DNA from 3 places in the Shewanella sp. SW32 genome. Region 2 is predicted to be linked to each of the others. Evidence: predicted binding sites of a transcription regulator. Region 2 holds the regulator's gene; each other region holds the start of a gene.

Region 1 (4,971 bases), on a different contig from region 2:
TATGGTCAAAGTCGTGTCGATCATGGCACGAAGATCCATGCCTGCACTGCCCGGCGTGGCGTAGGCAGGTAAAGGAAATTCTGAGCCGATACGGGAGTCGAGAATTTTTAATTCAATCGGTGTTTTCATGTATTTGTTTTTTCTTTCACTATCAACGAAAGTAATTGCCGTGCCAGCGTGAGTTTGTCAGTGGCGGGCAAATCTTGGCTACCTTGCGGCCAGAACACTCGCAGGGCATTGGCATCGGCATTAAAGCCAATACCTGCAACGGAAACGTCGTTTGCGGCGATCATGTTCAAGTTTTTACGTTTGAGCTTATCGCGGGCGTAGGTTTCTACATCATGGGTTTCTGCGGCGAATCCCACCACAAAAGGACGGTTAGGTAAGCTCGCAACCGTGGCTAAGATATCAGGATTCCTCACCAGCGCAAGTTGCATTTCTTCTGCCGATTTTTTGATCTTACAGGTGGCGATGTCGCTAATTCGATAGTCAGCAACGGCGGCGCAACCAATAAAAATATCTTTTTTATCAACGTTATCCATCACAGCATCGAGCATATTTTTCGCCGATTCAACATCGATGCGGGTCACGCCTTCTGGGGTGCTTAGATTCACTGGGCCAGAGACTAAGGTGACTGCTGCACCCATATCTGCCGCGGCTTTGGCGAGTGCAAAGCCCATTTTTCCAGAACTGTGATTTGAAATGTATCTGACGGGATCAATTGCTTCACGGGTTGGTCCGGCGGTGATCAGCACCGACTGTCCTGCGAGTGGCTTAAATTCAACGGCGTCAGGGGTGGCAAAAAATTGTGTAGCCAGTTCCGCTATGTCTAATGGCTCTAACATACGACCAGGGCCGACTTCACCACAGGCCTGACTGCCACTGGCGGGGCCCCAAAGTGTAAAACCACGTGATGCGAGGCTAGTTAAATTCGCTTGTGTAGCCAGATTACGGTACATCTGCTGATTCATTGCTGGACACAGGGCAATTGGCGCCTCAGTGGCAAGACATGTGGTGGTGATTAGCTCATCGGCCATGCCTGCATTAATCCGCGCCAATAGGTTTGCGGTTGCAGGGGCGATGATGACGAGATCTGCCCAACGAGCAAGTTCTATATGACCCATGGCTGCTTCTGCTGCGGGGTCGAGCAAGCTAGATGCCACTGGATGTCCAGACAACGCTTGCAGCGTCAGAGGCGTGATAAATTCCATCGCACTTTGGCTCATCACCACGCGCACATCAAAACCACGCTCCTTCAAGCGACGTACTAAATCAGCACTTTTATAGGCCGCAATACCGCCGCCAATGCCCAGCAGGACGTTTTTATTTGTCAGACTCACAGACATCATCCGAGATAGAAATAATGCCGGCAACAATATCACAAAGCGGTGAATTTTAGTGACTATCCCAGTTCAAAAAATCTCGTCCATACTCAGTAAAGTGAAAATATGTGAGATGACAGGGAGGTCACATGGGGATTAAAGATTGGCCTGAGGGCGAAGGTCCCAGAGATAAACTGTTACAAAAAGGAGCTGCGCATCTCTCGGATGCTGAATTACTGGCAGTATTGCTGCGTAACGGTTTAGCTGGATTAAACGCGGTTGACCTTGCTAGGTCGCTTATTTGCGAGTTTGGCGGCCTCAGAAACCTGCTCTGTGCCCCAAGAAATCAGGTGTGTCGACTTCCGGGCGTAGGACCTGTAAAATACGCCCAGCTTCAAGCTGCGGCCGAATTAGCGCGGCGTGTAGCGCAGGAAAATCTGCAAAGAGGTCAGGTTTTGACAAATCCCGATTTAACTCGGGACTATTTAATGCGACAATTGGCCGATCGCTCCTATGAAGTGTTCGCAGTTTTACTGCTGGATAGCCAGCATAGAGTGATTCAATTTGTCGAATTATTCCGCGGCACAATAGACTCAGCCTCAGTATATCCACGTGAAGTGGTGAGCTTAGTGCTGGAGAAAAAGGCCGCAGCAGTTATAGTTTGTCATAATCATCCGTCTGGTATTGCCGAGCCCAGTCAGGCTGACCGACGAATAACTGAGCGATTAAAAAATGCGTTAGCAACCATAGACGTATCCTTATTGGACCATATGGTTGTAGGTGATCGAGAGATAGTTTCTTTTGCAGAACGAGGCTGGATTAATTAATCTAACACTTGATCTTCACTCTGTGATCGTGTATAAAATGCGCCCTCTTTGTGCCTCGGGCGACGGCCATACGAGGCACATTAATGCTCGAGCGTTAAAATTGTTTTTGGAGAAGATTGACATGTCAAGAGTATGCCAAGTTACTGGCAAGAAGCCGATGGTTGGTAACAACCGTTCGCATGCAAAAAACGCGACCCGTCGTCGTTTTTTACCTAACCTACAAAACCACCGTTTTTGGTTAGAAGAAGAAAAGCGTTTCGTACAGTTACGTGTATCTACTAAAGGTATCCGTCTGATCGACAAAAAAGGTATCGAAGTTGTTGTTGCTGAACTTCGTGCCCGTGGCGAGAAGGTATAATAGATCATGGCTAAAGCTAAAGGTAATCGTGAGAAGATCAAATTAGTTTCTACAGCTAAGACTGGTCACTTCTACACAACTGAAAAAAACAAGCGTAACATGCCTGAAAAAATGGAAATCAAAAAATTTGATCCAGTTATTCGTCAGCACGTTATCTACAAAGAAGCCAAAATCAAGTAATCCTTGGTTAGTGTTTCGAGAAAAGCCCCTTATTTAAGGGGCTTTTTTTTGCACTTTTTTTAGTGGCTAGTCATCAAGTTGAGATAATTGCCTCGCAAACTGATGCCGCTGAATCATCCCCTGTGAAGTTAAAAAAGTGTGAACACTTACTGAAAATATAAAATAGTGCGGTTCTAAGCACTTTAAATCATCAAATCTGCACTTTAGTGAGAATAAATTCTTTATATGTGAATTAAAATGCAATACCATACGCGAAAGTTAGCGATTCATTCCTGGTGTGTCATAGTGACGCTGCCAGCTCAAAAATGAGGTGTAAATAACGCGTGCGTACCACTGAACTGGTTGATGGATTTCGTCATTCTGCCCCCTATGTTAATGCTCACAGAGGTAAAACTTTTGTGGTCATGCTGGGTGGTGAAGCTTTGGCTCAAAATCAATTCCGCGCCATCTTAAATGATGTCGCCCTGCTGCACAGTTTAGGGATCAAAGTGGTGTTGGTATATGGCGCTAGGCCGCAGATTGATGCTGCATTAGCCGCCAACGGTATTGCGCCTGCCTACCACGACGGTGTGCGTATCACGGATGAAGATTCGCTCAAAGTGATTAAGCAAGTTGCGGGGGCACTGCAATTTGATATCACAGCGCGTTTATCCATGAGTTTAAGTAATACGCCGATGCAAGGTGCGCAAATTAACTTAGTGAGCGGCAACTTTGTGATTGCTCAACCACTGGGTGTGGATAATGGTGTGGACTTTTGTCTGAGTGGCAAAGTGCGTCGTATTGATGTGCAAGGCTTAAAACGTCAGCTAGATAATCACTGCATCGTGTTGATGGGGCCGATTGCGGCTTCGGTTACTGGTGAAAGCTTTAATCTCACCGCTGAGGAAATCGCGACTCAAGTGGCAATTAAGCTTAAAGCAGACAAGATGATCGGCTTTAGCTCACAGAACGGTATTCTCGATCGTAATGGCGATGTAATTGCCGAGTTGATGCCAAATGATGCGCAAAACATCATGAACAAGCTGGCCGAGCAAGGGTCTGCTTGTGTTGGCACTATGGCGTTTCTCAAAGCCAGTATCGATGCTTGCCGCAATGGTGTGCCACGTTGTCATTTAGTTAGCTACCTTGAAGATGGTGCTTTACTACAAGAGCTGTTTTCCCGCGAAGGGATTGGTACACAAATCGTCACTGAGAGTGCTGAGCGTTTACGCTGTGCGTCGATCGCCGATATTGGCGGTGTGTTGAACCTTATCCGTCCATTGGAGGAACAAGGCATTCTGGTGCGTCGTAGTCGTGAGCAGCTTGAGATTGAAATCGAACAGTTCATGTTGATTGAGCGCGACGGTTTAGTGATTGGTTGCGCTGCGCTCTATCCTTTTGAAGAGGACAATGCGGGTGAGTTTGCTTGTTTGGTGGTGCATCCTGATTATCGCGATGCCGATAGAGGGAGCTTACTGCTGAAGAACATTATCAATCAGGCTAGAAACCGCGGTTATTCACGCTTGTTTGCGCTGACAACTCGGAGCATTCACTGGTTCTTAGAGCATGGTTTTGTGATTGAAGATGTTGAAGCACTGCCACAGAAGAAAAAGCAGTTGTATAACTATCAACGCCGCTCAAAAATTCTCGCGCTCGATCTTTAAGCCGTTCTAAATCAATCCAATCAATGCCAGCCTAGTACTCATATTAGCGCTGGCATTTTTATTGACATAATATGTCTTTATTGGCAGATTAAGACTTCACTGCATGGGAGATACTGCCAATGAGTCCTCAATTTTTTGAACTCGCCCCTTTAACCCAAACCTCTATCTTCAGTTTTATCGTCTTATTGCTCGGTTTAGCGGGTATCTTGCTGATGTTATGGCTAAAAAATATGCCTAAGATAGCGAAGTCGGCGAGTTTAGGTATATTGCTGGTGGTGATGGGCGGATTTTCTTGGGTCTTCTATCAATCGAATAGCGCCGAATTAGTGTTAACCGATACAGAGCTCACAGTGGATGTTCCCTTCTATAAAGTGCAGTTATCTCGCGTGGATTTATTGCCTGCCGAGGCGCGCATAGTCGATTTGCAGCAAGAGGCAGATTTAGCGCCGAGCTTTAAAACGAACGGCATAGGCATGCCAGGGTTTCAATTAGGCTGGTTTAAGTTGCAGGGGAAAGGCAGGGCATTTTTGGCGATAACAGATAAATCGCAGTTAGTGTTAGTGCCAACGACTAAAGGCTACAGTTTATTACTAACAGTACCGCAAGGGAGTGAGTTTTTAGCACAGTTACAGAAGTAATCA
Region 2 (4,971 bases):
ATGAAATCAGCCAAATGTTTGAAGACTTAGTGGAGTTAGTTGAAGAAGAGCGTGGCTTTAGATTTATGGATAGCCGCGATTTGACTGGTTTTGTCGATGGCACCGAAAACCCTAAGGGGCGCCACCGCCAGGAAGTGGCACTTGTGGGTGATGAGGATCCTGAGTTTAAGGGTGGCAGCTATATCCATGTGCAAAAATATGCCCATAACTTGAGTAAGTGGCATAGATTACCAGTTAAAAAACAAGAGGATATTATCGGCCGTACTAAGCAAGATAATATCGAGTATGAATCTGAAGATAAGCCACTGACCAGCCATATCAAGCGCGTTAATCTTAAAGATGCCGATGGTAAATCAATGGAGATCCTGCGTCAGAGTATGCCCTATGGTTCGCTGAAGGAGCAGGGATTAATGTTTATCTCTAACTGCCGCACGCCAGAACATTTTGAAAAGATGCTGCATAGCATGATGTTTGGTGATGGCGCAGGCAATCATGATCACTTGATGCATTTTACTAAGGCGATGACAGGTTCATCTTTCTTTGCCCCCGCACTGGATTTTATGCTGCAGTTCGACGAATAAGCTTTCTATAATCAAGCCGGATTAGCATCAATCGAGACGCACTTAAGCTAACGCCTAAGTGCGTTTTTTATGCTAATGCGCGGGAACCCATTTTTTGATATCGAGCTGCCATTGCAGGGCGGTGAAATCGATAAAAGCGCGCACTAGATTTTGCTGATAACTGCGGGACAAATATACCGCCCACAAGGTTTGGCCTGGTGTCGTAAATTCGGGTAGGACTTCTTTGAGTTGACCACTGGCAAGGTACTGGTTAGCTAAGTCACAGGGTAAACGCACTATGCCATGTCCACGTAGCGCCGCACTGACCAACACTCCCATATCGTTAGCCCTAAGATTCCCTGTAACTTTGACGTGCTCGGCTTGCAGTTCTTTTAGAAAAGGCCAGTTTTGTTGCGCTGAGTGTATGAGGCAGTTGTGGGCCAGTAGATCAATGGGTTCGAGGAGTGGCGTTGCGCTATCAAGATAGCTCGGCGCCGCGCAAAGTACCGCATCTATGGTCATCAAACGCCGAGCTATGAGATTCTCATCGGGCTGCTCAGTATAACGTAGCGCCACGTCGACTCTTTCATCTACCAATTGCGCAAAACTGTCCGACATCACCAGTTGAATGTTGACCTTAGGATGAATTTTAATAAAGCGATCGACGACATCAAATAGACTGTGCTGCCCAAGACCAATAGGCGTAGCGATACGAATACTGCCTACCAGTTCACTGTTATGGCTGTGGGCACGGCTCTCCATGGCTGCAACTTCACTTAAGATCCGCTGGCAAAATTGTAGCGCTTCCTCACCCTGCAAAGTCAAGCTGGCGCTGCGCGTGGTGCGGTGTAATAAGCGTAAACTCAACCACTGCTCCACTTCTTGAATATGACGGGAAACCTGCAGGCGGCTGAGGTCTAAATGTTCGGCAGCTTTGGTAAAGCTGCCACAGTTTGCGACTTCGACGAAACTGCGTATAGCGGCAATTTTATCCACATTAGTATCCTATATTGAAACAATCATGCTCAATTATTGATGTTTATTAGGTGAAAAACTGCAAGTAAACTGGATCCAATGTAAATCATCTGAGTGAGACAATGAAATGAAAATCGCAATTTTAGGTGCAACGGGTTGGATCGGTGGTGCAATTTTAAAAGAAGCACAGAGTCGCGGGCATCAAGTGATAGCGTTAGTGCGTGACCCAAGCAAGTTATCCGTGGCTGACGTGGCAATACGTGCCGTGGATTTAGAGCAGCCATTGGTCGCCGATACCTTTGCTGGCGTAGATGTCGTGATTGCCGCCGTTGGTGGCCGCGCCCAACAAAATCATGGTCTAGTGGCGAGTACGGTTCAGCATTTACTGGATGTGCTGCCTAACGCTAACGTGCCACGTTTATTGTGGGTCGGTGGTGCTGGGAGTTTAGAAGTGGCGCCGGGTGTGACGCTGGTCTCTAGCCCAGATTTCCCCGCAGTATATAAAGATGAGGCGTTAGCTCAGGGTGAAGCCTTGAAGGTATTCCGTGCGGCGCAAACGGCAATCAATTGGACCTTTGTGAGCCCAGCGGCTGAGATTTATCCCGGTGAGAGTGAAGGCCCGTACCGTCTTGGTGGCGATAGCTTCTTTACCGATGCTAATGGTCAAAGCCGTATCTCTGTAACTGATTACGCAAAAGCCATGGTAGATGAAGCCGAAAAGGGCGCTCACCCAAACCAGCGCATCAGTGTGGCTTACTGATATCGTTATAGTTGAGTTAGATATTGTGAGTTAGATATTGTGCTTGAATGTGTAACGTAATCGGGACAATGGCCAAATAACCAGCGCTATATTGCACTTCAAAATGTACAGATAGAACAGGTCAGCTCACTGACCTGTTTTTTTATTCTGCATAATTGAATAAAGATTTGATGGTTTCTAAGGTATCGGCGATATCTTGGATGCTCGATGGGCAAATAAAGATAGTGTCATCACCGGCAATCGTACCCAAAATGCCTTCTGGTTTACCGATAGAATCCAACAAGCGGGCAATCAGCTGCGCGGCACCTGGGCTAGTTCGCACGACGATCATAGCTTGGTTGTGATCGACGTCGAGTACCAAATTCTTCAGTGGGCTACCCGCGGTGGGTACGCCTAATTCGGCTGGTAAGCAATACACCATCTCTTGCTTAGCGTTGCGAGTCCGCACTGCGCCGAACTTGCTGAGCATGCGTGACACTTTCGATTGGTTAATATTACCAAAGCCTTCAGCTTGCAAGGCGGTGACGATTTCACTCTGAGAGCCAAAGCGCTCTTCTTTTAAAATCGACTTAAAAATTCTAACAAGGTCATCCTGATTCTTGGTCGTTTGCATAATATTATTATTCGTTATTCAAAAAAACAGGCCCATTTTGAATATTTTTAGAAAAATTGTCAACAAATAACCAGATTGGTTGAATAAAAATTCACTAAGCCCCAGTGGTTAAGTGTTTGCTGGGGGCATAAAAATCCCAAATTGAGTAATTGTTCTACATTGCTTCTACGTTATTCCGGAATTCTTTTGTCCCACGACTAAGGGATAATTGAAATTGTTGTGACATTCCAGTAATGTGACGCCAACGCAAATTAGATCCATGTCACACATATCCGAGAAATAACGGAGATAACTATGAAAGTTGCTGTACTTGGTGCTGCTGGTGGTATCGGCCAGGCTCTTGCCCTACTGTTAAAAACTCAATTGCCTGCGGGTTCACAATTGTCTCTATATGATATCGCACCGGTAACTCCGGGTGTTGCGGTTGACTTGAGCCACATTCCAACTGCTGTTGAAATCAAAGGTTTTGCTGGTGAAGATCCAACGCCTGCCCTAGTGGGTGCTGACGTTGTTCTAATTTCTGCTGGTGTTGCACGTAAGCCTGGTATGGATCGTTCAGATCTGTTCAATATCAATGCGGGTATCGTTCGCAACCTGATCGAAAAAGTAGCGGCAACTTGCCCTACGGCTTTGGTTGGCATTATCACTAACCCAGTCAACACGACCGTAGCTATCGCTGCAGAAGTGATGAAAAAAGCGGGTGTTTACGATAAGAACCGTCTGTTCGGTATCACGACTCTAGACGTGATCCGCTCTGAAACTTTCATCGCCGAATTAAAAGGCCTGAACGTTGCTGACGTTAAAGTGAATGTGATCGGCGGCCACAGCGGCGTGACTATTCTGCCATTACTGTCTCAAGTTGAAGGCGCGACTTTCACTGACGAAGAAGTGGCAAGTCTGACGACTCGCATCCAAAACGCGGGTACCGAAGTGGTTGAAGCTAAAGCCGGTGGCGGAAGCGCGACTCTGTCTATGGGTCAAGCGGCTTGCCGTTTCGGTCTGTCTTTGGTTCGTGGTCTGCAAGGCGAAGCTAACATCGTTGAATGCGCCTATGTTGACGGCGGCAGCGAGCATGCTGAATTCTTCGCACAACCTGTGCTGTTAGGCAAAAACGGTATTGAAAAAGTACTGCCTTACGGTGAAGTGAGTGCATTCGAAGCTAACGCTCGTGATTCTATGTTAGATACGCTGAAAGGCGATATCAAACTAGGCGTTGATTTCGTTAAATAATCTTTCGGATAATCTTTTTAGATTATGACGAATTAAAAACGGAGCCATTGAGCTCCGTTTTTTTATGCCTGCGTTTTACTCTTTCTAAAGCTCATTCAGCGGCGCTTAGTGGGAATTTGGCAGTTATCATCGCAGCGGGCTTTGCCCGTCAGTAAATAAGAGATGCGATATCTGTGTTTTGCGAATCTGAGATAGCACCAATCGGCGACAGTTTTAATCACGGGCAGGCGTAATAGTTGGATCCAAGCGCGCGTCCCTGTCAGTGCCCACGCTTTGCAAGTGACATCTAACCCGAGTAACACTTCGCCCGTTGCGGTTTCGCCATGGAGAATCGTATTAGCGTAGTCTCTATCGATATGGCTGAAGCGCTTACTAAAGTCTGGCGCATTTAAATCCTCAAGCGCAATCAAGTTCTTCGGATCGCGCGCTTTCAGTTGGCGCATCTCGGCGCTACATAATGGACAATTTCCATCGTAAAAAATCCGCAGTTCCATCGGTATTACCTCTGATGACTTGATCACAATACTTGGTCTAAGCTCTTGGCTTGAGTACTTAAGCTTGGTTTTCTTCTACCCTATACGCAGAAGAAAGGGTTTTAGATCGAGGTGATTGTAGAACGGATCAGACCTCATTTGGCTTTTTGTTAGGTTAAATTCAAATGAGTGCAGTAACATCTTGGTTATTCATCAGTTTAACTTGATTGCTGATTTTTAAGCGAACAAGGTAAAACCTGACCAATAACGACTCAAAAGGATAGGTATGACATCTCCCATCATAATCACAGGCGTGGGTAAACGCATAGGTTACGCCTTAGCTAAACATTTTCTCGCCCA
Region 3 (4,971 bases), on a different contig from region 2:
GCGCAGAATGCGATGATTTCGCAGTTATCGTAGTTTTCTTTTAACCAAGGAATAATGGCCGAGGTATCTAGACCACCTGAATAGGCTAAAACCACTTTTTTCACGCCAGTATTTTTTATCTCGATAGACATCTTAAATTCCTATGACTCGTTTCTCACCTAGGAGAAAACAGGCTGCTAAACAGGGTTAATTTAACTAAATAAGGTTACCAGTACCGCATTTTGGGCATGCATCCGATTTTCGGCTTGTTGCAGAATTAAGGATCCTGCACCGTCCATCACTTCATCTGTTACTTCTACACCACGGTGGGCGGGCAAACAATGCATAAAAAAGTTAGCGCCCGCTTTCGCCATCAGAGCTTTGTTTACTTGGTATGGTGCAAACTTCGCTTTGATATCCGACAAAGGCGTTGGATCGCCCATTGAAATCCAAGTATCAGTATAAATAGCGTCGTGACCTTCAATCGCATCGATATCTGAAGTCAGCACTATCTTGCCGCCATATCGTTTGGCGAGCTCTTGCACTTCTGCCACTACGTAGCCATCAGGAAAGTGACCCGCAGGGCAGATCACTGTCATGGTGGCACCGAGAATAGCCGCACAGTACATCAGCGAGTTAGTGACATTATTACCATCACCAACATAAGCTAATTTAGCTTTACTGACATCCTCAAACTGCTCTGCCAGTGTTAAAAAGTCAGCTAAGGCTTGGCAAGGATGATAAAGATCCGACAGCGCATTGATCACGGGCACTGAGCCGAACTCGGCTAATTGTTCGATAGTGGTGTGTGAATAGGTTCTCGCCACAATTGCGTCGGCCCAACATGACAGGTTAGAAGCAAAGTCAGCAACCGATTCCCGTTTTCCCAGTTCACCATTTTGCTGGTCTAGGTATAAACAGTGGCCACCGAGCTTATTAATACCGATATCAAAGCTAACGCGTGTTCTGAGTGAGGGCTTTTCAAATAACATCACCACACTCTTGCCATCCAGCGCATGACGATACTCAGCCGGATTGGCTTTAATCGTTTTTGCCAAGGCAATTAGATCCTGTAACTGCTGCTGGGTTAAGTCTTTTATCGATAGTAAATGCTTCATAACCTACTCCACTTATGGTTGGATTTGTGTTCCTACGGCTTCACCTTTTGCTAATGCGATTAGTTGGCTTGCATCACGCCACGAGGCAACTTGTACCGCCTGCCCCATCCACTGTGCTACTTCGAGCGCAGCTTCAACTTTGACCTTCATTCCCTTTTCGATCACACCTTGCTTAACAAGGTCTGCTATCTGCTTGCCATTTAAACTATGGATGAGCTGGCCTTTACCATCGAGCACCCCAGAAACATCCGACAGCAGCACTAACTTGCCGCCCACTAATTTGGCTAATGCCGTCGCCGCTTGGTCTGCATTAACGTTAAGCATTTGGCCATCGTCCATCATGGCGATGGAGCTACAAATCGGCATCCAACCTTGCTCGAGGATAAACTTAAGATAAGTGCCATCGTTTGGCGTGACTTCGCCCACTAGGCCTAAACGCTCATCTTTAATCTTAGCCGAAACAGTATTGCCATCGGCGAGGCTCATGCCCACACTCACAATGCCAGCCTTAGTCGCTGCGCCTTGAAGAATTTTGTTCGAAGTACCCGCAAGTGCGCCGGCAATAATCGGCATTTGCTCAGGCGGAGTCACACGCAAACCTTCTAACTTGACGGTTTCCATACCATTCGCTGCTAGCTGCTCATCCACCAGACAGCCGCCGCCATGCACCATCAACACTTGCTGACCATTGGCTAACATAGCCGCAGCCGTATCCATCAATCGCGCCATCCCCATTTCACATTGCAGCAGCGCGCCGCCCACTTTAAGCACTAATACTGAGTTGTTTGTAGACATCTTGACGACTCTCTTAAATAAGGATGAACAATTAAAGGTTAAAATGAATCTTTATGCATTGCAGCGCTTGGCTGGCAGCACCTTTCATCAAGTTATCGATGGCACTGGCTACCACTAAGTAACCACTATTCTCATCAAACTTCCAACCTAAGTGACAGTTAGGTGTCAGCACCACATCGTCCACTTTCGGGAACTGATTGTGCTTTACGGTTACCAATGGCGCCTGGTCATATACACTATAGGCCGCTGCCACATCGGCAGTCGTAGTGTCTGGTTTTAGCTGCACAGTAATGGTCGCTAAAATGCCACGCTTAAAGTTGCCAAGGTGCGGGGTAAATATCACTTCTTGGCCAAGTTGAGTGGCGATCTCGGGTTGATGTCTATGGCCTAATACGCCGTAAGGTGTCAGGCTCACTTCACAAAAACTGGTGTGTAACTGCGCTTTACGGCCCGCCCCTGTTACGCCGCTCACGGCATTGATAACCGGATAAGCCGATGTCAGTAAACTCACTAGCGGCTTTAACGCTGTCAATGATGCGGTCGGGTAACAACCTGGCACGGCAATCATCTTAGTCGCAGCGATTTCTTTAGCATTCCATTCGGCAAGGCCATACACGGCTTTGGCTAAAACTTCAGGATATTCATGCTCAAAGCCATACCACTTCGGATATTGCGCCACATCACTGAAACGATAGGCACCGCTTAAATCGAATACCGCTAACCCTTGGCTATAAAACCAAGCCGCTAAATGCAGGCTCACCGAGTGCTCAGTCGCGAGCACCACAGCATCGGCTTCGGCAACGATTTTTGCCTTAGCTTCATCGGACAATGGCGACAGCGTTAATGCGATATGGCTGTAGCTAGGATACAAATCCGCTAAAGGTTTACCTTTATCTAAACTGTTTTCAGAAACATACAAACCCTGAATCGTCAGATCTGCTTCTGCATGGATTAAAGCGGTCAGTTGCGCGCCTGTGTAACCACTGGCACCAATAATGGCGATATTTTTCATGTTTTTTGTCTTATTAACCGAATCAAAGAAACTTAAAGAGTAGATGAATAGCTTACACGCAACCGCGCATATCTATGATGACAAGACTATCGTCGCAGGAAATCGTAATAGGTTGTTATTTTATTCACTGTCAGGTTAATGCTGTGCATCATGATATTCACTCTACAGGTCACAGGGGGTGACTCATCTCAACTGATGGCTAGACTACCACAAAGATCTACTTATGCAATATATGTGAATATATATTTTTAATTTATTTTCATATTTTAAGCTCAAACTGGGATATCGAAAACACGCCGCCCACTCAGCTAACTCGTTAATAACTCAGTTATCCAGGGTCAATATGAGCCAAATCAGTCCTTTTCATTAACAGCTAAGATACATGTCTGCAAAGCATAAAATGATGCACTTCATATTCACTTGCACTAATCATCAAAAAATATTGCGTGACTTCGCATTTCTATTGAATATTCTTCATCAAATACCGTGATTGGTTGCATATCGGATAAGCCAGTCGTATAAGTTATAAGTTCTGCTGTTGACCATAGCCCCAAGTGATAGGTATTGTGCTAACGGGCTATATACCCAAGCTACCTGAAGATACGAGTTTCAGAGCGCCTAGGGTGCTTCAATTCAAGGCGCATCAATGAAAGAATGTCGGCCACCTTTTAAATTGATGCAACACGGAAGTGGAGTGCCCTAGGTGCTCCGTCCCGGCGGGTTTTAACGCACTTTATGCTGCGTTGGTTATTTTTAACTTAGCCCGCTAGGCCTGCAAATAACTGCCTTGCCTAAAGTGCATTAAACTCCCGCTGAATCCTGCATCTTCAGGTTGTTTGGGTATATACAAAGCGAATTTTCATGTTTTTCTATTCGGAGTAACTATGTCAGTAACCATGGCAGACAATATGACAGATATGTATGCGTCATTAAGATCGAACGTGAGTATGTTAGGCCAAATCCTTGGTGATACTATGCGTACCCATCTTGGGGACTCTTTTCTTGAGAAGGTTGAACAGATCCGTAAGCTTGCCAAAGACTCACGCCGAGGCGATCAAGCCGCCAGAGAGCAAATGCTCGAGTTACTGACAGCTTTGCCAGACGAAGAATTAGTCCCTTTTGCAAAAGCTTTTAACCAATTTCTTAACTTAGCTAACTTATCCGAGCAATTTCATACTATCAGTCGTAATTGCGACGAACTTGTCTGCGTACCAGACCCAGTGGAACAACTCCTAGGCCGCATGCTCAATGGTCGTGTCGACCAAGCTAAAATGCTCGACTGTCTAAAAACACTGGATATCGATCTGGTACTAACAGCGCACCCCACTGAAATTTCCCGTCGCACCCTGATCCAAAAATACGCCGCCATTGTCGACTGCTTAACAGAGCAAGAAAACGACCAACTGTCGGATAGAGAACGTCAACAGATCAATCTGCGCCTGCGCCAATTAATCGCGCAAATATGGCACACCAATGAGATCCGCCGCGAGCGCCCCACTCCAGTGGATGAAGCCCGCTGGGGATTATCCACCATTGAAGAGTCACTCTGGCATGCGGTGCCTGACTTCTTAAGACAACTTAACGATCGAGTGCAGCAACGTACAGGACAACAATTACCGATTGATATCGCGCCAGTGCGCTTTTCAAGCTGGATGGGCGGCGATCGCGATGGCAACCCGTTTGTTACCGCAAAAGTCACCCAAGAGGTGCTCGACCGTAACCGCCATGCTGCCGCCAGATTATTCTTAAAAGATATCGTGCTGCTGGTCGGCGAACTGTCGATGGAAGAAGCCAATGATGAGTTAAAGGCTTATACCAATAACAGCTGCGAACCTTACCGCCACGTGCTGCGATCTATTCGTCAAAGACTGCGCGATACCATAGATTATTTGAATGCGCGCATCGAAGGCCACAATCCTGAAGTCGATAAGTCGAGCCTGATTTGGCAAGAAAGCGATCTCAAAGCGCCGCTAGAAATGCTCTATAAGAGTTTAACCGACTGCGGTATGCGCTTAATTGCCAACGGTTTATTGCTCGACATTCTCCGCCGTCTCGCCTGCTTTGGCA

The links. Region 2 encodes ArgR, which controls arginine synthesis, uptake and breakdown. Its sites were predicted from a motif close to ANTGAATANNTATTCANT; they were not measured.
Region 1: argA (amino-acid N-acetyltransferase) is a predicted target of ArgR. The motif match lies at 2,914-2,931, and genes of this name have one in related genera.
Region 3: argC (N-acetyl-gamma-glutamyl-phosphate reductase) is a predicted target of ArgR. The motif match lies at 3,138-3,155, and genes of this name have one in related genera.

What each region holds. Positions count from the first base shown of each region.
Region 1 is NZ_JAKKSJ010000030.1:25,583-30,553, forward strand. Features, by position in the region: gene dut (dUTP diphosphatase) at 1-129, opposite strand, end outside; gene coaBC (bifunctional phosphopantothenoylcysteine decarboxylase/phosphopantothenate--cysteine ligase CoaBC) at 126-1,349, opposite strand; gene radC (RadC family protein) at 1,472-2,149, shown strand; gene rpmB (50S ribosomal protein L28) at 2,271-2,507, shown strand; gene rpmG (50S ribosomal protein L33) at 2,514-2,687, shown strand; gene argA (amino-acid N-acetyltransferase) at 3,011-4,330, shown strand; gene L5M28_RS17285 (PH domain-containing protein) at 4,450-4,968, shown strand.
Region 2 is NZ_JAKKSJ010000032.1:17,833-22,803, reverse strand. Features, by position in the region: gene L5M28_RS17845 (Dyp-type peroxidase) at 1-581, shown strand, start outside; gene L5M28_RS17840 (LysR family transcriptional regulator) at 654-1,556, opposite strand; gene L5M28_RS17835 (NAD(P)-dependent oxidoreductase) at 1,663-2,295, shown strand; gene argR (transcriptional regulator ArgR) at 2,438-2,908, opposite strand; gene mdh (malate dehydrogenase) at 3,203-4,138, shown strand; gene L5M28_RS17820 (thiol-disulfide oxidoreductase DCC family protein) at 4,234-4,632, opposite strand; gene folM (dihydromonapterin reductase) at 4,898-4,971, shown strand, end outside.
Region 3 is NZ_JAKKSJ010000033.1:47,945-52,915, forward strand. Features, by position in the region: gene L5M28_RS18240 (argininosuccinate synthase) at 1-131, opposite strand, end outside; gene L5M28_RS18245 (ornithine carbamoyltransferase) at 192-1,097, opposite strand; gene argB (acetylglutamate kinase) at 1,110-1,892, opposite strand; gene argC (N-acetyl-gamma-glutamyl-phosphate reductase) at 1,924-2,904, opposite strand; gene ppc (phosphoenolpyruvate carboxylase) at 3,789-4,971, shown strand, end outside.